One region of the Piezobacter thermophilus genome, then DNA from elsewhere that is predicted to be linked to it. Evidence: riboswitches for the same ligand, from Rfam matches in the RefSeq annotation. Region 1 holds a riboswitch; each other region holds the start of a gene.

Region 1 (10,451 bases):
GCGGTGCTGGCGGCGGCGATCATGGCCTTTCCGCTGATGGTGCGGGCAATGCGTCTGGCGATCGAGGCGGTCGATCCCAGGCTGGAGCAGGCGGCGGCGACGCTGGGCGCATCAAGGGTCTGGGTCTTCGTGACCGTCACCCTGCCGCTGGTGCTGCCCGGCATCATCGCCGGGGCGGTTCTGGCCTTTGCCCGCGCGGTGGGCGAGTTCGGGGCCACCATCACCTTCGTCTCCAACATCCCCGGCGAAACCCGGACCCTGCCGCTGGCGATCTACACCTTCCTGCAGGTGCCGGGCGGCGAGACGCGGGCGCTGCACCTGGTGGCGATTTCGGTGGCGCTGGCGGTGGCGGCGCTTCTGGTATCCGAAATCCTGGCCCGCCGCGCCGCGCGCAGGGTGGCCGGAGCATGAGCCTGCGGGTGGAGATCACGCATCCCTTCGCCGGGTTCCGGCTGGATGTCTCCTTCGAGGCGCCTTCGGGCATCACCGCCCTGTTCGGCCGCTCGGGGGCGGGCAAGACCACGGTGGTCAATGCGGTTTCCGGCCTGCTGCGGCCGGCACGCGGCCGGATCGAGCTGGCCGGCGAGGTGCTGTTCGATTCGCGCACGCGAGTGAACCTGCCGGTGCACCGGCGGCGGCTGGGCTATGTGTTTCAGGACGGGCGGCTGTTTCCGCATCTTTCGGTGCGCCAGAACCTGATCTATGGGGCGCGCTTCGCCCCGCGCGGGGCGCAGGGCCCGTCGCTGGAGGAGGTCTGCGCGCTGCTGGGCATCGACGCGCTGCTTGAACGCCGACCCGGATCGCTTTCGGGTGGAGAAAAACAGCGGGTGGCGATCGGCAGGGCGCTGCTGTCGCGTCCGCGGATGCTGTTGATGGACGAGCCGCTGGCGGCGCTGGATACCGCGCGCAAGGAGGAAATCCTGCCCTACCTGGAGCGGCTGCGGGACCGGACCGAGATCCCGGTTCTCTATGTCAGCCATTCGGTGGCCGAGGTGGCGCGGCTGGCCACCTTCGTGGTGGTGCTGGAATCGGGGCGGGTGGCACGGGCGGGCACGGCCGAGCGGGTTCTGTCCGATCCGGCCACAGTGCGCCAGATCGGCCTGCGCGAGGCCGGCGCGGTGCTGGGCGCGACCGTGATCCGGCATCACCCGGACGGGCTGACGGAACTCGCGGTCTCGGGCGGGCGGCTGTTCCTGCCTGAGACGGATGCGCCGGAGGGGGCGCGGCTGCGGGTGCGCATTCTTGCCCATGACGTGATCGTGGCGCTGGAGGCGCCGCACGGGCTTTCGGCGCTCAATGTCCTGCCCTGCGAGGTGCTGGCGCTGCGCTCGGGCGGCGGGCCCGGCGTCATGGTCCAGCTGCGTTGCGGCAGCGACCGGCTGCTGGCGCGGATCACCCGCCGGTCGGCCGAGGCGCTGGGACTTGCGCCGGGGATGAGGGTGTTTGCGGTGGCCAAGTCGGTTTCGGTGGCCCGCACCGATATCGGCAGCGGCTGAGGGGGCAGTCAGGGGCTCTGCCCCTCTGCGCGCCTGCGGCGCGCATTCACCCCGAAGTATTTGGAGCAAGAGGAAGGGGAAGAGGCGTGGTCACATGCCCAGCGCCTGCTTGTAGAGTTCCAGGACCGCCTCCTCCTCGGCGATTTCGTCCTTGTCGCGCTTGCGCAGCGCGATCAGCTTGCGCATCACCTTCGTGTCGTAGCCGCGGGCCTTGGCCTCGGCCATCACCTCTTTCTGCTGATCGGCGATGTCCTTCTTTTCGGCCTCCAGTCGTTCGATGCGCTCGATGAAGCTGCGCAGTTCGTCCGCGGTCACGCGATAGGTGGCGTCGGGGGAATGATCGTCCATGAACGGGCTCCGTCCGGTTGCTGTCTGGGTTGGGTGGGACTGCGGGATACAGGCGCGCAAACCGGGCCGCAAGGCGCGATTGCGTCATCGCCGGTCGCAATCGGTTCTTGATCGGCGCGCCGTCTGGCCCTATGAGCGGCTTGCTCTGGTTCGGCGGCGCGAGTCGCCGGCAAAAGGGAACGCGGTGCGGCCCGGGGGTGAGGAACCTCCCGCCAACGGCCAATGCCGCGACTGCCCCCGCAACTGTAGGCGGAGAGCGCCACCGGTTGATGCCACTGATCCCCCGGCGGGATCGGGAAGGTCCGGACGAGGCGCTGTGACCCGCGAGTCAGGAGACCTGCCAGAGCGATCACCTTCCACCGGCGCGGGGGGCGCCGGCAGGGCGGCGTCTGTTCCGTAGTGGTGACACCCTTACTCACCCGTTCGTGGACGGCGCTTCCCGTGCCTTCCGCGGCAAAACCGTAACAGAAGGTCTGGAAGGAATCGGGACCATGAAAAAACTCGTTGCCACCGTCTCTGCACTTGCCGTGGGCTCTGCGCTGGGCGCGGGCTTGCGTGGCGCAGCGGCGCAGGAAGCATTCGACCTGGGCGAGATTGCCGTTTTCGCCAACAGGTCGGGACAGGAAACTGAACTGAAACGCACCGGCGCCACGATCGAGGTCGTGACCGGGGAAGATCTGGGACAGGCCCCCGAAACCACGGTGGCGGATTACCTGTCGCGCCTGCCCGGCCTGTCGGTCAGCGCCAATGGCGCGCTTGGCGCCAGCACGCAGCTGCGCATCCGGGGGCTGGACGGAAAATACATCAAGGTCCTCGTGGACGGCATCGACGTGACCGATCCCAGCCAGCCCCAGACCCAGTTCAACTGGGCCGGGCTGACAACGACGGCCGTGAGCCGGATCGAGATCCTCAAGGGCACCAGTTCGTCGCTGTACGGATCGCGGGCGATCGGCGGCGTGGTCAACATCACCACCGCCCCGCGCCGGGATACGCCGGGCACCCGGACCACGCTGACCGCCGAAGGCGGCAGCTACGACACCTTCCGCACCGGAGCAAACATCGTGCACCGGGGCCAGCGTGGCGGGCTGAGCATCAGCCTGAACCATGTGAACACCCGCGGCTTCTCGGCCAAGGCCGGGGCTGCCAACACCGAACCCGACGGCTACCGGGGCACGCAGCTGAACCTGAGCGGCGATGTCCAGGCAAGCGATGTCCTGAATCTCGGTTTCTCGGCCTATGCGCTCAACGGCAACGGGGATTATGACGAATGGATCGGCGACGGCGCGCCGCCCTATGACGAGACATTCAGCACCCGGACCCGCGCCGCCCGCGGTTTTGCCGAGATGCAGACCGGTGGCGTGCAAAGCACGCTGTCCTACACCTATTACCAGAACGACCGGGTCTTCAATTCCAATGGCTTTTCCTCGCCCTTCTTCGGCAAGCGTCAGAAGCTCGACTATACCGGTGTCTATCGCCAGTCCGACGCGCTGCGCTATACCTTCGGCGCCGACTGGCAGCGGGAAAGCTTCAACACCGGCTTCGACCGCGGTTCGGAAGACAATTCCGGCCTGTTCGGAGAAGTCCTCTACGCCCCGCGTGAAGATGTCGATCTGGCCGCATCGCTGCGCTATGACAACTACCAGTCCTTCGGTGGGAACCTGTCGGGCAGGCTGGCCGCCGCATGGCAGCTGAGCAATGCCACGACGCTCAATGCCGTCGCGGCGACCGGGTTCCGGGCGCCGTCGCTTTACGAGCTCAACAGCACGCTTTACGGCAACCCCTCGCTGCGCCCCGAGGAAAGCACCAGCTTCGAGCTGGGCGTGACCCATCAGTTCGGCCCCGGCAGCTATCTGCGCGGCACCGCCTTCTACAACCGGATCGACAACCTGATCCAGTTCGTCGTCCTGTCATTCGTGCCCTTCTCTGGGCAGTATCGGCAGGTCGCCGGGACCTCGACCACCAAGGGGGTCGAGCTTGCCGGGGAGTGGGCGATCAGCGACCGGGTCAGGCTGTTCGGCAATTACACCTATACCGAGACTTCCGACGCCACCGGCGCGCGGCTGCTGCGGGTGCCGGGGCATGACCTGGTGGTCGGGCTGGACGCCGATCTGTCCGACAGGTGGCGGGCCAACCTCTCGGTGCAGCACGTGGCCGACCGCCCCGACGAGTTCGGCACCGCCATGCCGAACTACACGGTTGTCAATGCCGGCCTGTCCTACCAGCTGACCGACAGCGCGGCCGCCTGGCTGCGGGTCGAGAACCTGACCGACGAAACCTACCAGACCTCGGCCGGGTATAATGCCTCGGGGCGGGCGATCTTCGCGGGGCTGCGTGCGGCCTTCTAGGATCATATCCCTTGCCGCCGCGTTCGCCCTTGCGGGCGCGGCGGTGCCGGCCGGGGCGCAGGAGCCGCCGCCCCCCCGCCGGGTGGTGTCGATCAACCTGTGCACCGACCAGCTGGCGCTGATGCTGGCGGCGCCGGGGCAACTGGTTTCGGTGTCGCGGCTGGCCCACGACCCCGACAGCTCGGCCATGTTCGAGGCCGCGCGGAAACTGCCCGCGAACGGATCAGGGGCCGAGGAGGTCTATCTGCTCGCCCCCGACCTGGTGCTGGCCGGCACCTACAGCTCGGATGCCACCGTGCAGATGCTGCGCCGCCTCGGCATCCGGGTGGAACGCTTCGCCCCGGCGCAATCGCTGGCCGACATCCCCCGGCGCATCGCCCGCATGGGCCGGGTGCTGGGGCGCGAGGAGGCGGCCGCGCGCATGATCGCGCGCTTCAATGCCGATCTGGTGGCGCTGCGGCAGGCACCGAAGCGGCGGCCGCGCGCGGCGCTCTACTACGTCAACAGCTTCACCCTGGGCGACAGGTCGCTGGCCGGCGACATCCTCAAGGCCGCCGGCTTCGACAACATCGCCGACGAGGCCGGGCTGGACTGGGGCGGAACGCTGCCGCTGGAGCGGCTGATCCTGCTGGCCCCCGAGGTGATCGTGAAGGGGCGCGACTATCCCGGCCAGGCCCGGGCGGAAGAGCCGCTTTCCCACCCTGCCCTGCGGGCGCTGGAGCGCAGCCGGGTGATCGGCTCCCTCACTGATCGCGACTGGATCTGCGGCACGCCGCGGGTGCTGGAGGCCATCCGGTCGCTGCAGCAGCTGGCGGCGGGGCCGGGAACGGAGCGCGGGGCGCAGAGGGGAGCGGAGCCATGAAACTCGCCCTCGCCGCGCTGTGCGTGGCCCTTTTCGCCCTGTCGCTGGTGACCGGCTACGCCGAGGCGCCGGCGCTGCGCAGCCTTGCCGCGCTGGTTGCCGATGACGGCACGCCGTTGTCCATCGTGATGCGGGAAATCCGCCTGCCGCGGGCGCTGCTGGCGGCGATGGTGGGGGCATCGCTGGGCCTGTCGGGGGCGGCGCTGCAGGGCTATCTGCGCAACCCGCTGGCCGAGCCGGGCCTGATCGGCGTGTCGGGCGCGGCAGCACTGGGCGCGGTGCTGGCGATCCAGTCGGGTCTGGCGCTGCAATTCGCCCTGGCGCTGCCGCTGTCGGCGCTGGGCATGGCGGTGCTGGCGGTGCTGCTGATCCTCGCCCTGGCCGGACCGCGGGGCGGGTCGATCACGCTGATCCTGGCCGGCATCGCGATTTCGGCACTGGCCGGGGCGCTGACCTCGCTGGTGCTGAACCTCTCTCCCAACCCCTTTGCCGCCGCCGACATCGTGTTCTGGACCATGGGTTCGCTCGCCGACCGCTCCTTCACCCATCTGTGGCTGGCGCTGCCCTTCATGGCGGCGGGCTGGGCGATGTTGGCCGGGCTGGGGCGGGGGCTGGACATGCTGACGCTGGGCGAGGACGCGGCGCAGGCGATGGGGACCGATCTGGTCCGCCTGCGGCTGCTGCTGATCCTGGGCACCGCCGCCTCGGTCGGGGCGGCAACGGCGGTCGCGGGCGCCATCGGCTTCGTCGGGCTGGTGGTGCCGCACCTGCTGCGCCCGCTGGTCGGCGCGCGGCCCTCGGCGCTCTTGTGGGCCTCGGCGCTGGGCGGGGCGGCGATGGTGCTGGCCGCCGATATCGCCGTGCGCGTGCTGCTGCCCGAGCGCGACCTGAAGCTCGGGGTGCTCATGGCGCTGGTGGGGGCGCCGCTGTTCCTGCACCTGATCTACCGCACCCGGAAGGAAATGCCATGAGCCTGCTTTCGCTGGACCGGCTGACGGTGCGACGCGGCGGCCGCGCGGCGGTGGATGGGGTCAGCCTGACCGTGAACCCCGGCGAATGCATCGGCCTGATCGGCCCCAACGGCGCCGGCAAGACGACCCTGATGCGGGCGGCGCTGGGCCTGCTGCCGGCGGAGGGGCATTCGTCTCTGGCGGCGATGCCGCGGGGCACGCGCGCCCGTGCCGCCGCCTGGATGCCGCAAAGCCGCGACATCGCCTGGCCGGTCACGGTCGAGACGCTGGTGGCGCTGGGCCGGCTGCCGCACCTGCCGCGCGGCGCCCGGCTGCGCCCCGCCGACCGCGCCGCCGTCGAGGCCGCCATCGCCCGCATGGAGCTGGCGCCCTACCGCCACCGCATCGCCACCCGGCTTTCGGGCGGCGAACAGGCGCGGGTGCTGATCGCGCGGGCGCTGGCGCAGGAGACGCCGCTGCTTCTGGCCGACGAACCGATTGCCGGGCTCGATCCGGCCCACCAGATCGCCACCATGCAGGTCTTTGCCGGTCTCGCCCGCGAGGGGCGCTCGGTGATCGTGTCGCTGCACGATCTGGGGCTTGCCGCGCGGCACTGCTCGCGGCTGCTGCTGATGCAGGACGGGCGGCTGGTGGCCGATGCGCCGCCGCAGGAGGTGCTCACCCCCGCCAATGTCGAAGCGGTGTTCGGCGTCACCGCCTTCTACGGCTCCACCCCGCAGGGGCCGGTGTTCCAGCCCGTCGAGGTGGTCCGCCGATGAAGCTGACGCTGGAACGCCCCTGGCTGGAGCTGCGCCTGCCCGCGCCGCAGCGGGTGCTGAGCTGGTCGCTCACCCGGCCCGGCTTTGCCATGGCGGATCTGATCCTGTGGCGCCAGGTGCGCAATGCCGACCTGCCGCCGGGGCTGGACGTGGCCGCCTGGCTGCGCCGCGAGCTGGCGGCGCGCGGCCGCGACCGGGCGGTGGCGATGCTGACCTCGCGCGACCTGGACGCCTTCGAGCGGACCGAGGCCGCCGCCGAGGGAATCCGCGCCCGATGCGTGGCCACGGTGGGGCTGTCCAATGCCGAACGCGTCGGCGTCCGGCTGGCGCGCGACGGCGCCCGGGAATGGGGCACCATCAACATCGCCGTGATCCTGTCCGCGCCGCTCTCCGAGGCCGCCCAGATCGAGGCGCTGAGCATCGCCGCGCAGGCCCGCACCGCGGCGGTGATCGACACCGGCCTGCGGATCGCCACCGGCATCGCCACCGGCACCGGCACCGACTGCATCGCCGTGGCCGCCCCCGCCGGCCGCGTCCCCTTTGCGGGGCTGCACACGGCGGCGGGCGAGGCGGTGGGGCGTGCGGTCTATGACGCGGTGCGCCGCGGCGCGCAGCTGTGGATGGAAACCGTGCACCGCAAGCAGGGTGTTTCCCGATGTCCCTGATGCCCCCGATGTCCCTGCCGGCGCTCCGCGCGTGTTGCGACCTGCCCCCCCGCCGCCATATCTTCCGCCCCGCCGGCCCGACCCGGCATTTCGACAGGAGGTGCCCCGGATGCTGCCTGATTCGCTTCTGACCTTTCTCGACCGCGGCGGGCCTGTGCTGTGGCTGATCGCGCTGCTCAGCGTGCTGACGCTGGCGCTGATCCTGTGGAAGACGTGGCGCCTGGCGCTGATGGGGGCGTGGTCGGGGCGGGCCACCGCGCAGGCCGTCGCGCTGTGGTCGCAGGGCCGCCACGACGAGGCGCTGGCGACGGTGGCGGGCCGGCGCAGCCTGCGGGCGCGGCTGGCCCACGCCGCCATGAGCGCCCTGCTGGACCCGGCCCTGACCGAGGCGCAGGCGCGCGAGGAAACCGCCCGCCGCGCCCGGGCCGATCTGGTCGCCGCACGGGCCGGGCTGCGCGGGCTGGAGCTGATCTCCACCATCGCCCCGCTGCTGGGCCTGCTGGGCACCGTGCTGGGCATGATCGCGGCCTTCCAGACCCTGCAGGAGGCCGGCAGTCGCGCCGATCCGTCGCTGCTGGCCGGCGGCATATGGGAGGCGCTGCTGACCACCGCCGCCGGCATGGCCGTGGCCATCCCCGCCGGCGTCGCGCTCAGCTGGTTCGAAAGCGTCACCGATGCGCTTCAGGCGGACATGGAGGATGCCGCGACCCGCATCTTCATTCGCGGGGGGCGCGGGTGATGTTCTCCTTCGCCGAACCGCGTCCGCGCCGGCGACCCAGCCTCACGCCGATGATCGACGTGGTGTTCCTGCTGCTGGTGTTCTTCATGCTGGCCGCGCGCTTCGGCATGGAAACCAGCCTGCCCCTGACCGCGGGTGCCAGCGGCGACGCGCCGTGGGAAGGGCCGCCGCGGCTGGTCGTGGTCCTGCCCGAGGCGGTGACGCTCAACGGGCAGCCCCTGGCGCTTGCGGATCTGCCCGCCCGGCTGGCGCCGCTGATGCCGGACGCGGATGCGCCGGTGCTGCTGCGCGCCGGCGACGGGGCGGATCTTTCGCGGCTGGTGGCGGTCATCGACGTGCTGCGGGCGGCCGGGTGGCGGCGGCTGATCGTGGTGGAGTGACGCCCCATGCGCCTTGCCCCCCCGCTTCTTCCCCCGCCCCGCCGCCGGCACGCCAGGGAAAACGTCGTGCCGATGATCAACGTGGTCTTCCTGCTGCTCATCTTCTTCCTGATAAGCGCGCAGATCGCCCCGCCCGACCCCTTCGAGGTCACACCCCCCGAATCGGCCAGCGATGCACGGGCCGGGACAGGGGCGGTCCTGCTGATCTCGGCCGAAGGGGAACTGGCGCTTGGCGATGCCCGGGGCGAAGAGGCGGTTCTTGCCGCCCTTGCCGGGCTGGACCCGCGCCAGCCGCTGACAATTCGCGCCGATGGCCGGGCGCCGGCGCGCGTCCTCGCCCGGGTGCTGCCGCGGCTTGCGCAGGCGGGGTTTGCCCGGATTTCCCTGGCGACCGGAGCCGCCCGATGATCCGCGCCGCCGAAGCCGCCGCCTTTGTCGTGCTGGCCGCCGGGCTGCATGTCGGGCTGTGGTCTCTGGCGCCGCAGCTTCCGGGCGCGGCCACGGGCCGGGGCGGGCCGGCGCCGGTGGCGCTGATACCGGCAAGCGCCGAGCAGGCCACACTTGCCCGCGCCTGGTCGACGCCGCCCGAACTGGCCGAGGCCGTGGCACCCCGCCCCACCCCGTCCGAGACCACCCCAGCGCCCGCAACCGCCGCCCTGTCCTCCCGCGCCCGGTCGTTGCCCCTCTCGCTTCCCCCGGCGCCGCGACTGCCGGCTCTGGTGCCGGTCGCGCTGCCGCGCACAGACGCCCCGCCCGCACCACCCCCACCGGGACCCGAAGCCGCGCCCGCCACCGCCGCCCTGCCCCAGCCCAGCCCGCCCGCGCCGGAACGGGCCGCCCCGCGCCCGCCCCGGAATGCCGATCGCAAGGCGCCCGCGCCGACCGCGCCCCGGCCGCTCTCCCCGCCCGAACCCGAAACCCCGACCCGGGCCGATACCGCCCCGCCACCTGCTCCGGCACGACGCCCCGCGCCCGGCACAACATCGGCGACGGCCAGAGGCGGGGTGGAATCCGCAACCCGTTCCGGAAACGGCGGCAGGGGCGTGTTACCGAACGCCGCCTCGAATGCGGCGGCGCGACAGCTGCAGGCGCAATGGGGCGCACGCATCCTGCGCAAGGTTCACCGCCGCCTGATCTATCCTCGCGGAGCCTCGGGCACCGGAACCGCCCGCATCGCCCTGACGGTGGCGCGCTCGGGGCGGCTGGTCGGGCTGCGCCTTCTGCGCTCTTCGGGCAACGACCGGTTCGACCGCGCCGCACTGGCCGCGGTCCGGCGCGCCGGCCGCTTCCCCGCCGCCCCCAAGGGCCTGACCCGCGCACGCTACGACTTTGCGCTGTCGCTGACCTTCCGGCCCTGACCTTGCCTGCGGCCACGCGATCCGCTAGACGCGCGGCGACGGAAACGGCCACGCGGTGGAGACATGTTCGAGATGATGATCTGGGTCGGAACCGGCCTGACCCTGCTGGGCATCGGCGGCCTGATCTGGTGCGTCCTGCGCGCCAACCGCATCCGCCGCGACGGGCTGAAGGACGAGGAACTGCGCGCCGCGCTGATGGCGATCCTGCCCTACAACCTCGGGTCGCTGCTGCTTTCGGCGGTGGGCCTGATCCTCGTGGTCATCGGGATCATGCTGGGCTGAATCGCGGCGCCGGCACTCAGACCGGCATGTTGTCGAACCGCGCCTCGATCGCCTCGTCGGCCAGTTCGGCCTCGAGCCGCTGAAGTCGCGCTGGCACGTGGATACCCTCTATCCGCATACCCTCGACCAGCCGGGTCAGTTCGGGCTGCATCCGGATGCGCGTAGCGACATCTGCCGCTTCCGCCTTCCTTGCGAGCCGTTCGGCCTGCTGCAGAAGACTGCCTGTGGACATTCCGATTCTCCTCCT
Region 2 (10,451 bases), 740 kb from region 1:
GCGCGGGTCGGTGGTGAACAGATTGCGCCCGGTGGGCAGCACGTCGCGCCGCCCCCGCCAGGGAGACCCCGACGGCCCCGGCGCGATCCACCGCCCCGCCAGCGCCGCCAGCAGCGCCCGCCGCTCGGCCCGGGCAGAGCGGGCGAAGGCGTCATCGCCCCCGCCATCGCCGCGCCCCCACACATGAAGCCCCTCGCCGAACTGGCTGTCCTTCACGTCGCAGACGAAGCGGTCGATGCGGGTGATCGCCTCGGCGGCGCTGGCGGCCCGCTCAAGGCCCAGATCGTCCTCGATCCCCAGCGCCTGTGCCTCGGAGCGGATATCGTCCTGAAGCCGGTCGCACCGGCGCGGGTCCAGCCCGTCGGCATTGGAAAACTCGTCCAGAAGCGCCTCCAGCCGGGTCAGGCCGGGGGGGCTGGCACCGGGCCGCAGGGGCGGCGGCACATGGCCCAGCGTCACCGCGCCGATCCGGCGCTTGGCCTGGGCCGCCTCGCCGGGGTCGTTGACGATGAAGGGATAGATCACCGGCAGGCTGCCCGCCAGCGCCTCGGGCCAGCATTGCGCCGACAGCGCCACCGACTTGCCCGGCAGCCATTCCAGCGTGCCATGGGCGCCCACATGCACCAGCGCATCGGCGCCAAGGCCTTGGCGCAGCCACAGATAGAAGGCCACATAGCCATGCCGAGGAATGCGCGAGAGATCGTGATAGTCGTCCGCCCGCGACTCGGGGCAACCGCGTTCGGGTTGCAGCGCCACCACCACCCTGCCGCGCCGCAGCGCACGGAAATGGAACTGCCCGTCGATGCAGTCCGGATCGGCCTCGGGCGGGCCCCAGGCGGCTTGCAGCGCCTCGCGCAACGCCTCGGGCAGAGTCGCAAGCGCCGCCAGATATTCCCGCAACGGCCAGTGCATACGCGCCATCTGCAGCTCCGCCGCCATATCCGCACCCTGATCCGCATCCCGGCCCTCGCCCGGCTGCGCACCCCCGCCGGCCCCATCGCTGCCGGTGTCGTATCCGGCCCCGGCCAGATCCTCCAGCATCGCCTGCACCGAGGCCAGCGCGTCCAGCCCCACCGCATGCGCCAGCTGCCATTCGCGACCGGGATAGGTGGACAGCACCAGGACCACCCGCCTCTGTTCCGCCGGTCGCCGTGCCAGACGCACCCAGCCGGCGACCCGCGCGGCTATGGCCGCGATCCGGTCCGGTTCGGGGCAATGGACGTTACGGGCGAACTGCAATGCGTCGTCACGCGGCTGGGATGCCTTGAACGAGGCCACCCCGGCCAAGATCCGCCCGTCCACCTCGGGCAGAACGACATGCATGGCCAGATCAGCGGGCGAGAGGCCACGTTCGGCCTCAGCCCAGGCCTCGCGGGAGGAGGTAGCCAGCGCCACCTGAAACACCGGTACCCCGGCCGCATCCAGCGGCGAGCCCGCCTCGTCGCCGCGCCCGGCTTTCGTCACTTCTCCGCGTCCGGAAAAGGCGGTCAGGTTGACGATCGCATCAGGGGCCATCCGGCACAGCTGCCGGGCCAGCCAGCCGCCGGCGCCGGGCGCCTTCAGAGACGGCACGAACAGCGCCCCCACCTCGAAACCGCGCTGGCGGAAGGCGTCGAAAAGCGCCGCCACCGGCGCCATGTCCGCGGCCACCAGATGGGCACGGTAGAACACCAGCAGGATCCGTGGGTGATCGCCGTCTGCAAGGACGGTGGCCGGACAGATCACGCCATGTTCGGGCGTCCAGGCGCCGACCGGCGGCAGAACCCCGACCTCGGGGACCGCCTCCGTCGTCAGACCGGCGGCGCGAGACAGTTCGACCAGCGCCGCACGGGCAGCCGCGGCGCCGCCCGTATCGCAAAGCCGGCTCAGCCGGCGCAGAATGTCTTGCGGCAGGGTGGATACCTCGTCCAGCCGCGGATCGGGCCGTCCATCCGCCGGCAGCGCCGCCAGGACGATATCGCGCTCGCGCGCCAGTTCCTGCAACTGCGCCATCCCGTAGGACCAGTAGGGCAGCCCTCCGATCAATCGGACCAGCACCGCCCGCGCGCCCGAGAGGGTCTGCTCGGCATAGACATCCACCGAGAGCGGATGGGTCAGGGCGGACAGATTGGCCAGCCGCAGCGACGGCAGGTGGCCCTCGGGCCCGCCACCGCACCGCCAGCCTTCCGCGAAGGCGCCAAGATCGCTGTCGGAAAAGGACAGCACGACCAGATCCGCCGGACTCTGGCCCAGATCGGTCGGGGTGGCGGTTTCCTCAAGCCCCCGGCTTTCGCGAAAGACGACGTGCATTCGCTCCGCCCCTTCAGCCCGAAGCCGCGTGATCTCCGGTCAGGATCATGCGGATGGCGTCGGCATCGATATCGTCATGCTCGGCGATGACCACCAGTCGGCCCTGCCTGAGCTCGTCCGGCCGCCAGAGGCGATCGAACTGGTGGCGCACCCGTGCTCCCACGGCCTGCACCAGTAGCCGCATCGGCCGCCCGCGCACGGCGGCGTAACCTTTCAGCCGCAGGATGTTGCGTTCGCGGGCCAGCTGCTCGATCCGCGCCACGAGGGCCGCCGGGTCATCCTGTTCCGGCAGCTCGATCACCACACTGTCGAAATCGTCATGTTCGTGTTCGTCGGCGCCGTCATGGTGGCCGGGGCGGGCGTCCAGGTCATCCTCGGCCGCCGCGCCCAGGCCCAGAATTACGCGCGCATCCACCACGCCCTCGGCCACTTCGATCACCGGCAGCGGCCGCGGGGCGCGCTGGGCAATGACCGCGCGGGCGCGAGCCACACCCTCGGGGCCGGCAAGATCGGGCTTGGTCAGCAGCACGATGTCGGCGCAGGCGATCTGATCCCCGAACACCTCGGACAGCGGGGTTTCGTGGTCGAGACTGTCGTCGGCGGCCCGCTGGGCATCAACCGCCACAACATCCGAAGCGAATCGGCCTGCGGCCACGGCTTCGGCGTCGGCCAAGGCGATCACCCCGTCCACGGTGATCCGCGAGCGGATCTCGGGCCAGTCGAAAGCTTTCAGCAGAGGCTTGGGCAGCGCCAGCCCCGAGGTCTCGATCAGGATGTGATCGGGGCGCGGATCCAGCGCCATCAGCGCCTCGATCGTGGGGATGAAATCGTCGGCCACGGTGCAACAGATGCAGCCATTGGCCAGCTCGACGATGTTTTCTGCGGGACAGTCGGGAATGGAGCAGGATCTCAGGATCTCGCCATCGACGCCGACATCGCCGAATTCATTGATCACCACCGCCATCCGCCGGCCGCCCGGATTCTCCATCAGATGCCGGATCAGGGTCGTCTTGCCAGCGCCGAGAAAGCCGGTGATCACCGTGACCGGCAACTTTTCCATGGTCTTCATGCGATGACTTCCTGTGGCGGGATTCGGGCGATGCAGTTCTTGCGGAAATGCGCCGGCCGTTCGCGCCAGGGAACCAGCCCGTCAGCGGTCTGCCGGTAGCGCCCGGCCATGTCGCGGACCAGCTCGGCGTCTTCGGGGCCGGAAAAATTGCCATAGACATAGGTCCACCGCCCCGGACCCCGCAGCACGACCGAACAGCCCCGATTGCAGTTCGACAGGCACTCCACCGCCCGCACAACGACGCCTTCGGGCAGTACCAACCCCACCAGTGCATCATGAAGCTGCGCCCCCGGCCGCGACGGCGAGGCATCATCGGTCGGCTGCCTCCCGCGGCAGGTGGTACAGACCAGGATTTCAACAACTCGTGCCGTGCCCGTGCCGTTCACTTTCTTTTCCCTTTGCGAAGCGGGGCAAAGGGGAAGGAGTTCGGCCTCGCCGCGCACTTCCCGCAACCGAGACGCCCCGCCCGGTTGACGAAACAGAGGCGCAGGCAGGTCTCCCGGCTCGCGGAGTCGAATGGTTGTTTCCATCCGGTGGGCACCCCGCCTTCCCGGCCGTCGGCCAGTGGCATTCTTGGGGACCCTCTCCGCTTACGGTCGCGGGGGCGGCTGCATAAGCATTCCCTTTTCATCCGCACATGCGGAACCGGCGCATCCCGCCGAATGGAGGATGAGAGGGGGTGTTGTCAAGCACGAATACTTCCGGTTCAAACTGCTGCCCGATGCGAAAGCCGTTCTTAAGTTGATCGGAGGCTGGATCGAGGACTATAACGAAAACCACCCGCACTCGGCCCTCAAGTAGCGCTCGCCACGCGAGTTCCGAAGGGCCCAAACCGAAACTGCTTAGCTGTCTGGTGAAACGGGGGCAGGATCAGAGGTCTTTATCCAGCCTGTCGATGAAGTGAGTGACGGCCTGCTCTTCGAGCCTGCCATCATCGAACAGCACAAGGCGGTAAGAATCGGTCACGTCCGTCAAGGTGGTGTAATTTGGGTGGCCTCGTGTCATGATCATGCGGCCTGAGTTGTTATGCTGAGAATGGGGTCGGTCTCCTCGTTGTCGATCTGGGCGAAGGCCTCGACCTGCATGTAGCGGCTTGCGGTCTGCCATTCGTCGTTCTGCTCGAACAGGACGGCGCCGATGAGGCGGGTGATGGAGGCCTCGTTGGGGAAGATCCCGACGACGTCGGCCCTGCGCTTCACCTCCTTGTTCAAACGTTCAATCGGGTTGGTGCTGTGCAGTTTCTTGCGGTGCTGGCGGGGGAAGGCCATGTAGGCCAGCACGTCGTGCTCGCTCTCGTCCATCAGCTCGGCCAGTTTGGGCCAGCGAGAGCGTAGCTGGTCGGCGACGCGGCGCCATGTCTCGCCGGCCTGCTTTCGGTCGGGTTGATCGAAGGCCTGGCGGATGGCGGCGGCGACGACGGTGTGCTGGCCGCGCGAGACGTGGGCCAGGGCGTTGCGCATCCAGTGGACGCGGCAGCGTTGCCAGGTAGCGTCGAAGACCCGCCCGATGGCCGCGCGCAGGCCGCTGTGGGCATCCGAGATGACCAGCTTGCTCCCGTCAAGCCCCCGGGCCTTGAGGCCGCGGAGAAAATCCATCCAGAAGGTTTCTGCCTCCGACGGTCCCAGCCCCAGGCCAATGATTTCACGGCGTCCGTCCGTGTTCGCGGCGACGGCGATTATGGCCGCTACAGAGACAATGCGCCCGCCTTGGCGCACCTTGAGATAGGTGGCATCCAGCCAGACATAGGGCCATTCACCGGTAAGCGGCCGGTTCAGGAATTCGTTGACCCGTTCGTCAATGTCCTTGCACAGCTTCGACACCGTGCTTTTGGAGATGCCGTGCAGGCCCATCGCCTGTGCCAGTTCGTCCACGCGGCGGGTCGAGACGCCACCGATCCATGCCTCCTGGATCACTGCGACCAACGCCTTCTCGGATGTCTTGCGCGGCTCCAGAAAGCCCGGGAAGTAGCTGCCCTGCCGCAGCTTGGGCACCTTGAGGTTCAGCCGGCCCAAACGGGTATCGAGAGCGCGCTCTCGATACCCGTTGCGCCACGTCGTGCGTTCACTGTTGCGCTCATGCTTGCCGGCGCCGATCAGGCCCTCGACATCGGCCTCCATCAGAAGCTGCAGCACGGCCTCAGCAACGGCGCGAAGAAAATCGCCACCGTCCTGCTTGGCCAAAAGTTCGGAAAGGTCCATATTCGTCTTGGTCATCGGGGTCTCCGTGTGGTTCGTGGTTGAAGCTCTGAAACTCCACCGCAACCATACACCTCGATGGCCACCCTGGTTACACCGTCGAAGGTGCAGAAATTACACCACGTGCGCGGACACTAACGCTCTCGATCTGGAGGAACGCAGGTCGCGATGTCAACTATACTTGCCCCGAGGGCCATACCTTCAGTTATTATCTGAAAGGCGGTCACGGTAGCAGGCGCAAAAATGCGCCCAATAGTTCCGGTGGCCCTGGAAAGATCTGCATAATTCCGGAAGGCGCGTATTCACGATGGGGGCATTCGAAACCGCTTGTCTTTTTGCACCTGCATGTGGATGACGCGGAATTGCGACGTCGCTTTGTCAAAACAACGGAGAAAGACGCCAGGCTCTGCCACGTTCCCGAAATCGATTATGGCGACATTGCTCCCATGAAAAACGCGTTCCGAGCGGTGCTTCTGGCCTGGCAAAGTGAAGACCGCCTTGCCATCGAAAGTGGAATTACCGACCTGTTGACAGAGATCTATGCCATCTGCCGCCCATCAGGCCAATTTCGGCTGAAAGGCGGGCTCAGCAGCCATTCTGCAAGAACGGTCAGGGATTTCATAGAAAATAATCTTGATAAACCACTGACATTGCGTGACCTTTCCCGTCAGGTAAATCTGAGTGAATTCCATTTCCAGAAAATGTTTCGCGCCTCCTTTTCCGTAAGCCCGGCTCGTTGGGTTTTTTCCCGTCGAATTGCACGCGCCCGTGATATGCTGGCACGGAAAATGCCAATCGCAGATATTTCCGCCCATTGCGGATTTTCCGACCAGAGCCACTTTACCAGATCCTTCAAGAAGGCAACTGGTATGACGCCCGCTGCTTACATGAGGTTGACGAATTGAATGGCACCCTGATCAGGAATGCTTGCGCGATCGGGCTTCCTCGATCCTGATACCCACCATATGGATCAGAATTCCGGTAATGATGACGACGCTGCCAATGAGGCGAAGACCGTCGAGCGCCTCTGCGAACAACAGGTTGCCAAGAATAAGTCCGATGATCGGAATCAGTAACGTAAACGGAGCGACGTTGGCGGCCTTGTAGGTTGCCAGAGCCTTCACCCAGAAATAGTAGGCGATTACCGTGGCGATCAATCCCAGATAGATTGCCGGGGGTAGCGCCTGAATGATACGGGCAACAGTCAGGCCCTCGAACTCGCCGGAAATGCCGGCAAGGGCAAGAAATGGCAAAGGCAACAGCATGCTGGCCCACGCGACCAGCGAAACGGGGTTGTATCGCAACCCTCTTGCCGCCCCCCAGGAAATTACGACGTTTGATGCTCCCCAGGACAGCGCGGCGCCCACCCCGAGAGCCATGGGCAGCAATCCCGCCCGTTCCACTGTCCCGGACAAAACGATCCCAAGTCCGAGAAGGCTGATAACAATGGCACCTGTCGTCGCGGCCGGAATGCGCTGCTTGAGGAAGAAGAGAGCGAGAATCGGAGTGAAAACGACCTGAAGCTGCACGAGAAGAGACGCCATGCCGGAGGGCAGGCCCAGATATATGGCCCAAAACAGAAGACCGAACTGACCGAGGCCGAAGGTGGCGGCGTATGAAGCAATGAAACCGAAAGGAACCCCAGGGCGCGGAACGAACAGGAGCAACGGGGCGGCAGCAATGAAGAACCGCATCGCTGCCAGAGTGAAGGGACCGATTTCATGAACGCCGACCCGCATGACCGCAAAGTTGCCGCCCCAGATAAGAATGACAGGTAGAACAAGCCACAGCATGCCCACACCTCCGGTCGTGGGCTCTTCATGCATGGGTGTGCTCCTTCAGCAGGTCAAAAGAGATCTTTTTCGACAGATCATAGTTTTCCACCGAACAGGTAAAACTCTCGAGATGAGCGCCAATCTTACTCGATTTGTCGGGAGCAATCGTATTTACAAAGCAGGACCGGTCGGTGACCTGCCAACTGACACGACCCGATATCGGCTTCGCCAGACGGTGCAACGCGCTTCGCAAAGCATCAGTATAGGAAGTGAACCAGCCCCCTTCGATCACGGAAATGGCGAAGCGCCGCGAAAGTTCTTCACGCAGTTGAAGTTCCGCTGCCGAAAGAACCGCTTGGGCGATGTATCCAGAGCCTTCATGGATAAGTTTTCCTGCCATGCTCATGCGTGGTTCGGGATTTTTCACCCCGAATACATTTCCTTCCAGACCATATGAGAAACCGTGAGGATGCCCCGTGAAACGCCCGTTCAGCTCCCGGCAGATCTCGCCGAGTTCCATTTCAACGTCATTCAGTGCAGTGGGGAAACCTGCCTTGAAGGTTATCGCGATCTGTTCGGGGGTGCCCTTCCAGGACGCTCCGCAAATGCCCGATATCGGCAGCGATCGTTCCGGATGTTCGATATCACCATTTTCGACTACGCGACACCATAGATTTTCATCTACGGAATAAATCCCGCGCGGCTTGTCTTTGAAAAACTCGATAAAACGGGGATCAAGCCCGGCAATTTTTTGAGCACGATCGAGATAACCTCCTATCGATGGGCAAAAGAAGGACAGTTCCGGTGCGAGAACCTCAATCGACTTTGCGAATCGGAAGAACGTGTTCTGGAATGCCGTTACATTGGATGCAATGACTCGGATGCCCTTGGAACGAGCCTGATCGACTGCCAGCCGAGCGATCAACGGGCGAGAATAGGTCGAAGAAAGGGGCATTCCCCCAAAATATGTGGCGTTACAGATGATCCCGTCAGCTAAATACTCATCGCAGAAGATACGCTCTGCTTCGATCACTACGATTTCCTCGGCAATGGATCGCGCGACCTTGCATGTGGCGGGTAGCGGTTCTCCCAAGTCAACGTAAAGGGCCACCACCCGCAAACCGGCTGCTGTCAATTGCGAAAGCGTATGGCAGCTGTCCAGCCCTCCGGAGAACAGAAGGAGGACGCATGCGCCATCTTCCATCTGGGAATGAAGCCCATCGATGCGAGTTATGACTTTCATGCGACGAGTTCCCGGGATTTTTCAGGATCGATCATACGTGTACCAGGCACCAATATGTCTTGCATGCGGGCGAAATCCCGAGAGATGAAGATGCGCTGAAGCCATCGATCACGCCCGTCATAATACGGCCGGAACCCTGTGCGAGCATGGCAGGCCTTGTTGTTATCGATGATAATCGCATCCCCCGGGCTTAAACAGATGCCATATGTTTCCCGTTCCAATGCCTTGTGCAGGCGCTGCATTGCCTGTTCGGCAACATCCGTGAGAGCCTCCATCCCGTTGAGGTCAAAAACAAGCCCGGTTCCTTGCTGTGGATCGCCAACAACGGCTGTCCTTCTTCGATATTTTGATGCGCCAAACGATGAGGACGATCTGATGATATAATTGGGTCCAGCCAGGGTCTCGATTACTTCTTCGTCCAAGGAACCGATCACACGGCCAAGGCTTGCCGTTGCCGTTATTGCCTGCCCGGTCCTGTCGCCACGAAGACACATCAATATGAGGTAATCTGGTGGTAAAGGATGAAAGCTGTCCTCGGTGTGAAATTCGAGGAAGACCGATCCGGTATTCTCTTGTAAATTTTCCTGCCCGAAAACCGGGCAGATATTTTGAATCAGGAGCCCCTCTTTTTCATCTCCATATGAAAAAATATCGCCCAAAAGGCACCCAAGCAATGCTCCAACAGATTCCGAGAGGGATGGCATGTTATCTGGGCGCCTGCCATCATGGGGGGTGGGCGGAAGACTGGTATCGATCGGTACATTTCTTAGAAGCAACGTTCCATAGTCGTTGCTGGACTCTGCGAAACGACGCATGGCATCGAAACTTGGGCCATCCAGCTTCCTGACTGCCTTGAGGACGTCACCATGACGGTAAAGGCCAGGGTTTGAAATATTGTCCTGCGCAACATCCTGAGCCCAAGAAGTGAGCTGAGCCCGCTCACAATCTGAAAGGTCAAAAACAACTTCTTCTGGAAAATTCTTTAATCTCATCCGCAACTCCACAGCCCCACCGCACAAAGCGAGCCTATCGCGTGTGGTTGCGCCATACATAGGTCAAGGGCGGGAAGGTCGTTTTGAATATTCTTGCGGCGAAATCCCCCTCTACTCCGATCGCCCATTTACAAGGCGTCGCGGCTTATGGCTCCATCACTGTGGTCACGCAGCAAACTTTGGAGGCTGGGAGATCGTTTTGGAAACGAATGTGAAAAGCTACTGCCGGACATTCCCCGCGGTGTTTGCAAAGGCCGCTGATTGCTTTGTCTGGGATGAAAATCACAGGTGCTATCTTGATTTTTTATCCGGATGTGGGGCGCTGAATTATGGACACAATCACCCGAAAATAAAATCTGAGTTGATACGTTATATCGCCGAGGACGGGGTCACCATGTCGATGGACCTGGCTACCCAAGCTGATCCAGCCCCGACGATTGTGTAAATAAATGAAGGCTTTCATTATGAAAACATTCATTAACATTGATACACTCGCTCGAAATTACATAAACTTTAAGAAATATTTTCGGGGGGAAGTTTATTGCGCCGTCAAGGCGAACCACTCGCCTCATATCCTTCGAACACTGCGCTTATTGGGTATTGATGGCTTTGACGTTGCCTCGACAAGAGAAATGCAGGTCGTACGGAAAACCGTGGGACACACCCGCTTCCTATATACCCATCCAATCAAGAGTCGCCAGTCGATAACGGAGTCCTACGCCAACTACAATATCCGGAATTATGTGGTGGATTCGGTTGCGGAGTTGCAGAAATTGGCGGCAACCGTAGATTTGCAGACCTGGGAGATCATTGTGCGCATAAAAGTGCCAATTTTCGGCACCTCGGCGATGCAAAATCTGGACGAAAAGTTTGGAGTACATCCTCTAA
Region 3 (10,451 bases), 720 kb from region 1:
GGGGCAGGATGTTGCGCGCCTGCATTCGGGAGATCTGTCGATCTGGTCGGCCATGGGAGAGCAGATACGCCGCCTGCGGGCGCTGGGGATCCCGGTTACCGTCACCCCCGGCGTTCCGGCCTTTGCCGCCGCAGCAGCAGCGCTGGGGGCCGAGCTGACCCTGCCGGGGGTCGCCCAGTCAGTGGTTCTGACGCGCACGCCCGGACGGGCCTCGTCCATGCCGCCGGGCGAGACGCTGACTGCCTTTGCCGCCACCGGGGCGACGCTGGCCATCCACCTGTCGATCGGCAATCTTGACAGGGTGGTGGCGGATCTGACCCCGGCCTACGGCCCCGACTGCCCGGTGGCGGTGGTCTGGCGTGCCAGCTGGCCGGATCAACGCATCATCCGCGCCACGCTGGCCACCGTCCGCGCGGCGGTGGATTCGGGCATCAGCCGCACCGCGCTGATTCTGGTCGGCCCGGCGCTAGAGGCCGAGGGCTTTGCCGAAAGCTGCCTTTATTCTGCCGATTACGACCGCCGCTATCGCCCGCAGAGCGCCGACAGTCCCTGGGCCGGCTGGAGAGAAGGCGATGACTGATCCGCACGCGAGACGGTTGCCGCCGGGACTGATGATCTCGGCCCCTGCCTCGGGGACCGGAAAGACCACGGTGATGCTGGGGCTGACCCGGGCGCTGACCGAGGACGGGCTGATCGTGCAGCCCTTCAAGAGCGGCCCCGACTATATCGATCCTGCCTTCCATCTGGCCGCTGCGGGGCGGGATTCGTTCAACCTCGACAGCTGGGCCATGGGCGAAGGGCTTCTGGCGGCCATTATCACCCGCGCCACGGGGGCCGATATGGTGCTGGCAGAGGGTTCGATGGGGCTGTTCGACGGGGTGGCCCGGCCGGGGGCTGCCGGTTGTGGGGCTAGCGCCGAGACGGCGCAGCGCTTCGGCTGGCCGGTGGTGCTGGTGCTGGATGTGGGCGGGCAGGCGCAATCGGCCGCAGCCACCGCCGCGGGATTCCGCGACTATCAGCCGGGGCTGCCCTTTGCGGGGGTGATCCTCAATCGTGTGGCCAGCCCCCGGCACGAGCGACTGGTTCGGCTGGGAATGGAACAGGCCGGCATCCCGGTGCTGGGGGTGCTGCCCCGACGCGGTGATCTGAAACTGCCGGAACGGCATCTGGGGCTGATCCAGGCGGTGGAACATGCCGACCTTGAGGCCGCCATCGCCGCCTATGCCGCCTTTCTGCGCGAACATGTGGATCTGAAGGCGATCGTTCAGGCGGCCTCGGGGGCGGGACCCGCGCGCCCCGGCCCGCTACCCGCGCCCCCCGCGCAGCGCATCGCTCTGGCCCGGGATGAGGCGTTTTCCTTCACCTATCCGCATCTTCTGGCCGGCTGGCGCGCCGGCGGGGCCGAAATCCTGCCCTTTTCGCCGCTGGCCGACGAGGCCCCCGACCCGGCTGCCGATCTGGTCTGGCTGCCGGGGGGCTATCCCGAGCTCCATGCCGGGCGCATCGCCGCCGCCGGGCGTTTTCTGGCCGGCCTGCGGCGCCATGCGCGGACCCGCCCGGTTCACGGTGAATGCGGCGGTTACATGGTGCTTGGCGCGGCACTGATCGACAAGGCGGGGCAGCGCCACCGTATGGCCGGGCTGCTGGGGCTGGTTGCCTCCTATCAGAAGCGCCGGCTTCACCTGGGCTATCGCCGGGCCGAGCTGCGCGCAGCGATGCCCGGCTTTGCCCCGGGGCGGGTGCTGCGCGGACACGAGTTCCACTACAGCAGCATCCTCGAACAGCCCGACGCGCCGCTGGCGTGGGTAACGGATGCCGAAGGGGCCGATGTGCTCGAGACCGGCTCGGTGCGCGGCCGGGTAAGTGGCACCTTCTTCCATCTGATCGCCGAGGAGGCCCCATGAGCACGGCATATGATCTGACCCTGATTGGAATCGGCACCGGCAACCCCGACCATGTGACGGCCGAAGCGGCGCGGGCCATGCGCGAGGCCGATCTGATCCTGATCCCCCGCAAGGGCGCGGACAAGGCCGATCTGGCCGATCTGCGCAAGCGGATCGTGACCCGAATCTGCACCCATCCGCCGCGGCTGGTCCATTTCGGCATGCCGGCGCGGCGCGCCGACGACGGCTATTTGCGTGGGGTCGAGGAGTGGCACGACGCCATCGCCGGGCGCTGGCAGGCGGCGATTGCCTCGGTCCGGCCCGCCCCGGCCCGCGTGGCGTTGCTGATCTGGGGAGATCCGTCGCTTTATGACAGTTCCCTGCGCATTGCCGGGCGGCTGGATCCGCCCCCGCGGCTGCGGGTGATCCCCGGCATTACTGCCCTGCAGGCGCTGACCGCCGCCCATGCGATTCCGCTCAACGAGATCGGCGCGCCCTTTTCGGTGACCACCGGGCGACGGCTTCGCCAGCAGGGCTGGCCCGAAGGGTTCGACACGGTGGCGGTGATGCTGGATGGGGCCTGTTCCTTTCAGACCATCGACCCGGCGGGGGTCGAGATCTGGTGGGGCGCCTTTCTCGGCATGGAGGAGGAAATCCTGATCCGCGGCCCGCTGGCCGAGGTGGGCGGGAAAATCGCCGAAACCCGCGCCCGGGCCCGGACCGAACATGGCTGGATCATGGACATCTACTTGATGCGGCGGGCCGGGACCGGTGAGGAGCGTTAAGGCCGGTTATGAGCTGACGTGGTATCGGCATGTGGCATTTTTCCGATGCCATGCGATTTTCCGTTGCAAAAGCGCCGCTTTCGCAATTATCTGGCGGGGCTTGGTTCCGTCGGCGCCAGCCGGCGGCAAGAGGGAATACCGGTGAGGTTGTCATCCGCGACCAAGGCCGGAGCCGCCCCCGCGACTGTAAGCGGTGAGCGAAGGCCCATCTGAGCCACTCCGGGCACTGTGCCGGGGGGAAGGCGGGCCCCAGCCATGACCCGCAAGCCAGGAGACCTGCCAGGCAGACGAAACCGCAACCGGCCGTCGGGTGCGACGGCAAGGAGGATCTGAAAGATGACGACAGGAACGCTTGACACAACCGCCGCCGGAAGCCGCATCGCGCCGGCGCTGCTGGCCGGGGCCATCGGCTTGGTGCTGATCGTGCTGGCGGGGATGGCGCAGTCGACGGTTCTGCATGACGCCGCCCATGACGTGCGGCACGCCACCGGCTTCCCCTGCCACTAGACCCATGTTCTCCCGCATCATTACCAGCGCGCTGTTCGCTGGGGCCGGAGCAGGGCTGATTGCCGCCCTGTTGCAGCTGGTGTTCGTGCAGCCGGTACTGCTGCACGCGGAGCTCTACGAATCGGGGGCGCTGGTCCATTTCGGGGCCGCGCCGGTCAGCGCGCAGCAGCCGCTGCCGGGCCTTGACCCCATGCGCGACGGGCTGAGCATCCTGTTCACCCTGTTCACCTATACCGGCTTTGCGCTGGTCATGGTGGCGGTGATGTCGCTGGCCGAGGCGCAGGGCCACCCGGTGCGGGGACGCGCCGGCATCCTGTGGGGGCTGGGGGGCTTCATCGCGGTGATCTTCGCGCCGGGGCTGTCGCTGCCGCCCGAGGTGCCGGGCGTGGCTGCGGCTGATGTGCTGCCGCGCCAGGTCTGGTGGGTTTCCACCGTGATCGCGGCGGCCGTGGCGCTGTGGCTGATCGCCTTCGGACGCGGCTGGACCGCCTGGGGCACGGCCGCCCTTCTGCTGCTGGCACCGCATCTGATCGGCGCGCCCGAACCGGACAGCTTTGCCGGGCCGGTGCCGCCCGAGATTGCTGGACAGTTTGCCGCCCGCGCCTTTGGCGTGGCCATGGCGGGCTGGGTGAGTATGGGTGTTCTCGCCGGCTATTTCTGGCAGCGCGAGGGCACGCTGTCCGAGCATCAGCCAGCCTGATCTGGTAGCAGTCGCTAGACTCTGAGCAGCCCCGCCGCCCCGTGGCGGCGGGGTCGTTTTGTCTTTCCCTTCGCGGGTCTTGCGATCCTCATCCTTGACGCGAACGCTGGGAATATTCACGGTTTCCGGGCCAAAGGTGCCAACCAGTTGCCGCTTGCGGCGCCCGTGCCGGTAGCCGATCTTTGCATCGCCGTTGCGACCGTACTGGCAGCGGCCCGGAAACTGCTCCAGTTCCTCCTCGAAAACCGCCTCGATCAAAGCACGGATGTTCTGCCGCAGCCAATCCTGGATCTGGTCATGGCCAACCTCTCCCGCCAGCGGCGCGGGTGTCTATCTTGCTGTATTCGTTGTCATGGCGTGATCTCATCGGCAGTTCCTGGCGCCGGTTGGGTGGTGTTAGCTCACCCGGAAATTGTGCCGTCCTCGAGTTTCGACCAAACGCGCGACACTACTGCAACCTGCGCCGATGTCTTTTTCTTCGACCGTGTTCAAGGTGAGCGCGTTTGGACCGTGGCACCGGCTGGAACCGGGGCCGGGAAGTGCGTGTTTTCAATGGCCGAAGCTGGAAACAACCCCGGCGCCAGAGGGCACGATACCGGAGCAGCCGCTGGCGTTCGCCACCAGCGGCAGTGCCGACGACCCCTGCGCAACAGCGCTGCCAGACGAACCTTCGCGCCGGGCGAGGTCGCCATCGACACGGATCCACATCCGCCGGTGACCGCCGGTCGCCCCGGCAAGGGCCGTGATGCGGTGCCGCGAAACCGGGCGGCTGCGGGGCGGCTCCGAAACCTGGCCGGCCGGGGTTGCCGGCGCCCCGAAACCGGGGCTCTCCGGCCGAGCCATTCGTCCCGCCCCTACATCTTGCGCAATTCGCGGCGCAGGATCTTGCCGACGGTGGATTTCGGCAGCTCGTCCACGAAGGTGATCCTGCGCGGGGTCTTGTAGGCGGTCATTTCCCTGCGGCAATGGGCGATGATCGCGTCCTCGGTGACCCGGGCGCCCGGTTTCGTGACCACGAAGATCGCCACCGCCTCGCCGGTCTTCTCGTCCGGGATGCCGATGCAGGCGCATTCGGCGACGCCCTCGACGGCGGTGACCACCGCCTCGACCTCGTTCGGGAAGACGTTGAAGCCCGAGACGATGATCATGTCCTTCTTACGATCGACGATGCGCAGGAAGCCCCTGTCGTCGAACACGCCGATGTCGCCGGTGCGGAAATAGCCGTCCTCGGTGAAGGCCTCCCTGTTGGCCTCGGGCCTGTTCCAGTAGCCTTTCATCACCTGCGGGCCGGCAACGCAGATCTCGCCGCGCTCGCCGATCGGCACCTCGCGGCCCGCATCGTCCAGCAGCTTGACGTCGGTCGAGGGCACCGGCAGCCCGCAGGAGCCGGTGAATTCCTCGATTCCCATCGGCACGATCGACACCAGCGGCGAGGTCTCCGACAGCCCGTAGCCTTCGGTGATGTGCATGCCGGTCAGCTTCTTCCAGTTCTCCGAGACGGTCCTGATGATCGCCGCGCCGCCGCCGATCGAGATCTTGAGCCGGGAGAAATCGACCTCCCGGGTGCCCGGGTGCATGGCCAGCCCGGCAAACAGCGTGTTGACGGCGGGGAACACGGTGATGCCCGCATTCTTGATCGCGCCCAGAAAGGCGTCGATATCGCGCGGGTTGGGGCTCAGTTCAGCACCCGGATCCCGGCCCTTTCGAAGGCCTCTACCGTTTCGGCCGGCGCCGCCTTGTCGGTGACCAGCACGTCGATCCGTTCGGGCGGGCAATAGCGCACCCGGCTGGTCGCGCGCAGCTTGCCGTGATCGACCAGCATCGCCACCTGTGCCGCCTGCGCGATCATGGCGCCGGCGACCTCGGCCTCGTGCAGGTCGAAATCGAAGGCCCCTTCGGCCGGGTCCAGCGCCACCGGGGCGACGATGGCGATATCGGCGCGGAAGCGTTCGATCTCGGCCAGGGTCAGCGCGCCGTAGGTGCCGGGCACGTCGCTGACCAGCTTGCCGCCCAGAAGCACCAGCTCGATGTCCGCGCCGGCGCTCTGGATCGTGGTGGCGATGTCGATGGAATTGGTCACCACCATGATATCGGGCACCCGCATCAGCTCCTGCGCGAAGACCGAAGTGGTGGATCCGGCATCCACCATCACGCATTGACCGGGCCGGATCAGCCCGACCGCCTTGCGGGCGATTTCGCGTTTCTCGCGCTGGCGGGTGTTCATGCGCTTGCGGAACGGGGCCTCGACCGTCGGCTGCGGCAGCACCGCGCCGCCATGGACGCGGGCGATCCGGCCGTCGTTTTCCAGATCCATCAGGTCGCGGCGGACGGTCTCGCGCGACACGCCCAGAAGGCTGGCCAGCGCCCCGGCGCTGACCTGCTGACGGGAATCCAGGATCTCCATGATCCGCCGTTTGCGTTCGCGTGCCCACATTGCCCCGCTCCGCCCCTCTGCCCGCCCTTCAGCCGGCGCCCTGCGCGCCACCCTTGCGGGCGGTCAGCCTCAGCAGCAGCTTCATGGAAACAAGAGCCGTCGCCACGACCAGCATCACCGCGGTCGAGAACGCCGCCGCCTGCGATGTCAGCCCCGCATCGTCCAGCCGCATGATGGTAACCGCTGCCACCGTCAGTTTCGGCGTGGTCAGGAAGATCACCGCCGAGAGCGTCACCATCGAACGCATGAACAGGAAGAAGAACACCGAAACCAGCATCGGCGCCAGGAACGGGGCGATCACGCCGAGCGCGATCCGTCCCAGCCCGGCCCCCAGCGTTGCGGCGGCTTCCTCAAGCGCCGCGGGAAGTTGGCGAAAGCCGGTCATCACGGTCAGGAAGGCCTGGGTGTGGTAATGGTAGAAGTTCACCGCCGCGATCAGCGCCGCCGTGCCATACAGCAGATAGAGCGGCGTCGCGGTCGAGTTGAAGGTCAGGATGTAGGCCAGTCCCAGCACCATGCCGGGCACCGCCGCCGGCATCACCGCGATGACCTGCACCGGCCGGGCGATGGCGGCCGGCATGCGGCGCAGCCCCAGCCCCAGCGCAAAGACCAGCACCGTCCCGCCGGTGGCGGCCATGACCGAGATCAGGATCGTCATCCACAGCGAGGAATACCCCCCCGCCAGGGTGATCGCGTAGTGCTTGAAGGTCAGGTCGAAGCGATAGGGCCACAGCTTCACGAAGCTGGCATAGACCACGATCGCTATCACCAGCGCGATTGCTGCCGCGATCAGGAAGGACAGCGCCGCCATGGGAACATCGCGCGCCGGCGCAAATGCGGGCACGAAGGGCACGGCGGCGCTGCCGCCCTGGTCGTGGCGGCGCTTCATGGCCTGGCGCTCGATATAGTAGGCCACCACCGTCGGCAGCAGCAGCATGATGCCCACCACCGCGCCCAAATTGAAGTTCATCTGGCCGATCACCTGCGCGTAGATCTCGGTGGCCAGCACCGAGTAATCCCCCCCGATCACCGCGGCGTTGCCGAAATCGGTGATGGTGATGATGAAGGTGACGAAGGCGGCATTGAGGATGCCGAAGCGTGCCGCCGGCAGGGTGATGTCGCGGAACTGCCGCCAGGGCGAGGCGCCCAGCACCTCGGCTGCCTCGTAGGTGCGGGCATCCGACAGCGCCAGCGCCGCGCCGATGATCATCACCGCCTGCGGCAGGGCATAAAGAGTATTGGCGATCAGCAGCCCCCAGAAGCCGTAGATGTCCAGATCGGTGCCGAACAGCCGGTTGACCAGCCCGTTGCGCCCCAGCAGGAAGATCAGCCCCAGCGCCTGCACCAGCGACGGCGCCAGCAGAGGCAGCACGATGGCCGCCCGGATCAGCGCCTTGCCGCGAAAGGCGCAGCGATGCAGCGCATGGGCAATGACGAAGCCCAGCGCCACCGCAATCGCCGTGGTCGAAAGCCCCATCAGCATGGAGTGCCGCGTCGCCCGCCAGAAGCCCTTCGTGCCCAGCACCTCGACATAGTTGCCCAGCCCGTAGCTGCCGTCGCCTTCGGTGATCGAGCGCAGAAAGACGATGACCATGGGGAAGAGGAAGAAGATCACCAGCCCCAGCGCCGGAATCCCGAGGCACAGCGCCGCCAGAAGCGCATCGCCATCCGGCGCCCGGCGCCGGGCAGAAGCCGCCATCCCGGTCATGCCCGTCCCCCGCCCGCGGCGGCGGCCCCCGTTTCCGGTTGCGTTCCCGGATCGGCTTCGCGGCCGGTTTCGCCCCCGGCTTCGTCGCCGGTGTCGTCGATGACCCAGGTGCAATCCTGCGCCCGGATCGTCAGTTCCACCCGGCTGCCTTCCCGCAGGTCCACGGCCCCGTGGGTTTCCACCGTCAGCAGCCCGGCGGGGCTTTCCACCTCGAGCCGGCGCAGATTGCCCAGGAAGGTCGCCGCGCGCACGGTGGCGCTCCCTCCGGGGTCGGGTCGCACATCGATATGTTCGGGGCGGATGCAGGCGTGATAGCGGCCCCGCCGGTCGCCGGGATGGCCGGCCATGAGGACGGGAAAATGTGCCCGTACCCGTTCGGCCTCAAGCAGGTTCGAGGTGCCCATGAACTCGGCCACGAAGCGGGTGGCGGGACGCAGGTAGAGCTCTTCCGGGGTGCCGGCCTGGACCACCCGGCCCGCGCTCATGCAGATGATGCGGTCGGCAAGCGCCAGGGCCTCTTCCTGGTCATGGGTGACCATCAGGGTTGGAATCCCGAGGTCGCGCTGAAGGCGGCGGATCTCGGTGCGCAATTCGGCCCGCACCTTGGCGTCAAGCGCCGAGAGCGGCTCGTCCAGCAACAGCACGCGCGGATCGACGGCGATGGCCCGGGCCAGCGCGATGCGCTGCTGCTGCCCGCCCGAAAGCTGCCAGGGTAGGCGGTCGGCCAGATGCGGCAGGCGGATCATCTGCAGCAGCGCGTCGGTGCGGGCCCGGATCTTGTCGGGCGGGATGTTGCGGATCTTCAGCCCGTAGCCGATGTTTTCGGCCACGGTCATGTTGGGAAACAGCGAATAGGACTGGAACACGATGCCGAAGCCGCGCTTGCGCGCAGGCAGATCGGCGATCGAGCGCCCCTCCAGCAGCACGTCGCCGGCGTCGAACCCGGTCAGCCCGGCGATCACCCGCAGAAGCGTGGTCTTCCCGCAGCCCGAGGGCCCCAGCAGGCAGACGAATTCGTCAGCGCCCACCGACATCGAGACATTGTCGAGGGCGGTGAAATCTCCGAATTTCTTGGTCAGGTTCTGGACGTCGAGATATCTGTTCGGATCCACGGGCAAGGTCCTTGGGCGGTCGGAACGGGTCGGGGTGATGGGCCGGGCGAGGGAACCGGCGCACGCGGCGCCGGTTCGCGGATCATGCGCGCGGCGGGGGCGGCGTGGCCCCCGCCGGTCGGCCGGGGCCTAGCGGCCGAACATTTCCTTCCACTTCTTCTTGATCTCGATCTGGCGTGCGGCCGAATCGGCGAAGTCGATCTTCGCCAGAACCGTGCTGATGTCGGCCGGCAGACCGGCCTTGACCGCCGCCTCGGGCGGCTTCACCCCCGGCACCGTCACCAGCGCCTTGAAGCTGCCGTAGAGCGAGATCGCCTCGGGCGACATGGTCCAGTCGAGGAAGCGCTTGGCATCCTCCTTGTTGTCCGAGCTCTTCATCAGCCCCGAGGCCTCCAACTCATAACCCACGCCGCCTTCGGGGAAGACCATGGCCAGCGGATAGCCGGCCTCGATGGACTTCAGCGCCGTGAAGGCCAGCGAGATGCCCACCGTGTATTCGCCCGCCCGCGCGGCCTTGCAGGGCTTGGAGCCCGACGAGGTGTATTGCGCCATGTTCGGGTCGATGCGCGCAAGCTGTGCCCAGCCTTCCTCTTCGCCCAGCGACTGCAGCACCGCGATGACATGCAGATAGCCGGTGCCCGAGGAATTGGGATCGGGCATCAGCACCTCGCCCTTGAAGGCGGGGTTTTCCAGATCCTTCCAGCTTTTCGGCATCGGCAGGCCCTTCTGCCTGAGCCGCTCGGTATTGACGCAGAAGGCCCCCATGTAGCCGGTGGGCGCGAACCAGCGGCCCTGCGGGTCGCGGAAGGCCGAATCGAGCACCTCCGAGCCCTTCGCCTGGTAGGGTTCCAGCATCTCTAGGATGCGCGGATCCATCATCGCCGTGACCGCCCAGCCCCAGATCACATCGGCCTGCGGATTGCCGGCCTCGGCCAGAATTCGCGCACCCAGCTTGCCCGTGGACAGGCGCAGCACGTTGATCTCGATGTCGGGCATCGCCTTGTTGGCGGCGGCGATGTAGTCGGCGATCTCCTCTTCCTCCAGCGCGGTATAGACCGTGATCGATCCGGCCGACACCATGCCGGCCATCGACCACGCCATGATCGCCGCCGCCGTGTTCCTGACCCAGTTCTTCATCGTCTTCCTCCATGTTGTGACGCGGCCCCCTTCGGTGGCGGGGGCGCCCCTGTTCCGGGCGGGTTCGGTTTTTCTCGTATTCCCCGCAGGCCTCTGCCCGGCGGGCCGGGCAATGAGGATAATTGTGCAGTTTTGCATTTTTTTGCTTTTTGTCTAACGATTTTTGGTGCATGCGCATTGGTATC

What was found. A riboswitch is a leader RNA that binds a small molecule or an ion and turns the genes downstream of it on or off. The one in region 1 is predicted to bind cobalamin.
Region 2: it holds a riboswitch for cobalamin, as region 1 does, so the genes downstream of both, ACZ5CM_RS08725 (DUF1636 family protein) here and ACZ5CM_RS05000 (TonB-dependent receptor plug domain-containing protein) in region 1, are expected to answer to the same signal.
Region 3: it holds a riboswitch for cobalamin, as region 1 does, so the genes downstream of both, ACZ5CM_RS08660 (CbtB domain-containing protein) here and ACZ5CM_RS05000 (TonB-dependent receptor plug domain-containing protein) in region 1, are expected to answer to the same signal.

The regions. Positions count from the first base shown of each region.
Region 1 covers NZ_AP042380.1:1,046,347-1,056,797, reverse strand. Annotated here, with positions in the region: gene modB (molybdate ABC transporter permease subunit) at 1-411, shown strand, start outside; gene modC (molybdenum ABC transporter ATP-binding protein) at 408-1,496, shown strand; gene ACZ5CM_RS05005 (DUF2312 domain-containing protein) at 1,587-1,844, opposite strand; cobalamin riboswitch at 1,974-2,203, shown strand; gene ACZ5CM_RS05000 (TonB-dependent receptor plug domain-containing protein) at 2,336-4,189, shown strand; gene ACZ5CM_RS04995 (ABC transporter substrate-binding protein) at 4,233-5,051, shown strand; gene ACZ5CM_RS04990 (FecCD family ABC transporter permease) at 5,048-6,022, shown strand; gene ACZ5CM_RS04985 (ABC transporter ATP-binding protein) at 6,019-6,780, shown strand; gene ACZ5CM_RS04980 (adenosylcobinamide amidohydrolase) at 6,777-7,445, shown strand; gene ACZ5CM_RS04975 (MotA/TolQ/ExbB proton channel family protein) at 7,555-8,184, shown strand; gene ACZ5CM_RS04970 (ExbD/TolR family protein) at 8,184-8,564, shown strand; gene ACZ5CM_RS04965 (ExbD/TolR family protein) at 8,571-8,972, shown strand; gene ACZ5CM_RS04960 (TonB family protein) at 8,969-9,922, shown strand; gene ACZ5CM_RS04955 (hypothetical protein) at 9,986-10,204, shown strand; gene ACZ5CM_RS04950 (hypothetical protein) at 10,221-10,436, opposite strand.
Region 2 covers NZ_AP042380.1:1,788,267-1,798,717, forward strand. Annotated here, with positions in the region: gene cobN (cobaltochelatase subunit CobN) at 1-2,289, opposite strand, end outside; gene cobW (cobalamin biosynthesis protein CobW) at 2,303-3,358, opposite strand; gene ACZ5CM_RS08725 (DUF1636 family protein) at 3,355-3,744, opposite strand; cobalamin riboswitch at 3,831-4,023, opposite strand; gene ACZ5CM_RS08730 (IS256 family transposase) at 4,366-5,571, opposite strand; gene ACZ5CM_RS08735 (helix-turn-helix domain-containing protein) at 5,901-6,458, shown strand; gene ACZ5CM_RS08740 (EamA family transporter) at 6,471-7,346, opposite strand; gene ACZ5CM_RS08745 (argininosuccinate synthase domain-containing protein) at 7,372-8,571, opposite strand; gene ACZ5CM_RS08750 (TauD/TfdA family dioxygenase) at 8,568-9,563, opposite strand; gene ACZ5CM_RS08755 (aminotransferase class III-fold pyridoxal phosphate-dependent enzyme) at 9,805-10,008, shown strand; gene ACZ5CM_RS08760 (alanine racemase) at 10,013-10,451, shown strand, end outside.
Region 3 covers NZ_AP042380.1:1,770,874-1,781,324, reverse strand. Annotated here, with positions in the region: gene cobM (precorrin-4 C(11)-methyltransferase) at 1-580, shown strand, start outside; gene ACZ5CM_RS08670 (cobyrinate a,c-diamide synthase) at 573-1,904, shown strand; gene cobF (precorrin-6A synthase (deacetylating)) at 1,901-2,668, shown strand; cobalamin riboswitch at 2,753-2,966, shown strand; gene ACZ5CM_RS08660 (CbtB domain-containing protein) at 3,005-3,175, shown strand; gene ACZ5CM_RS08655 (CbtA family protein) at 3,180-3,875, shown strand; gene ACZ5CM_RS08650 (hypothetical protein) at 4,425-4,718, opposite strand; gene ACZ5CM_RS08645 (AMP-binding protein) at 4,730-5,650, opposite strand; gene ACZ5CM_RS08640 (DeoR/GlpR family DNA-binding transcription regulator) at 5,551-6,309, opposite strand; gene ACZ5CM_RS08635 (ABC transporter permease subunit) at 6,338-8,017, opposite strand; gene ACZ5CM_RS08630 (ABC transporter ATP-binding protein) at 8,014-9,129, opposite strand; gene ACZ5CM_RS08625 (ABC transporter substrate-binding protein) at 9,259-10,266, opposite strand.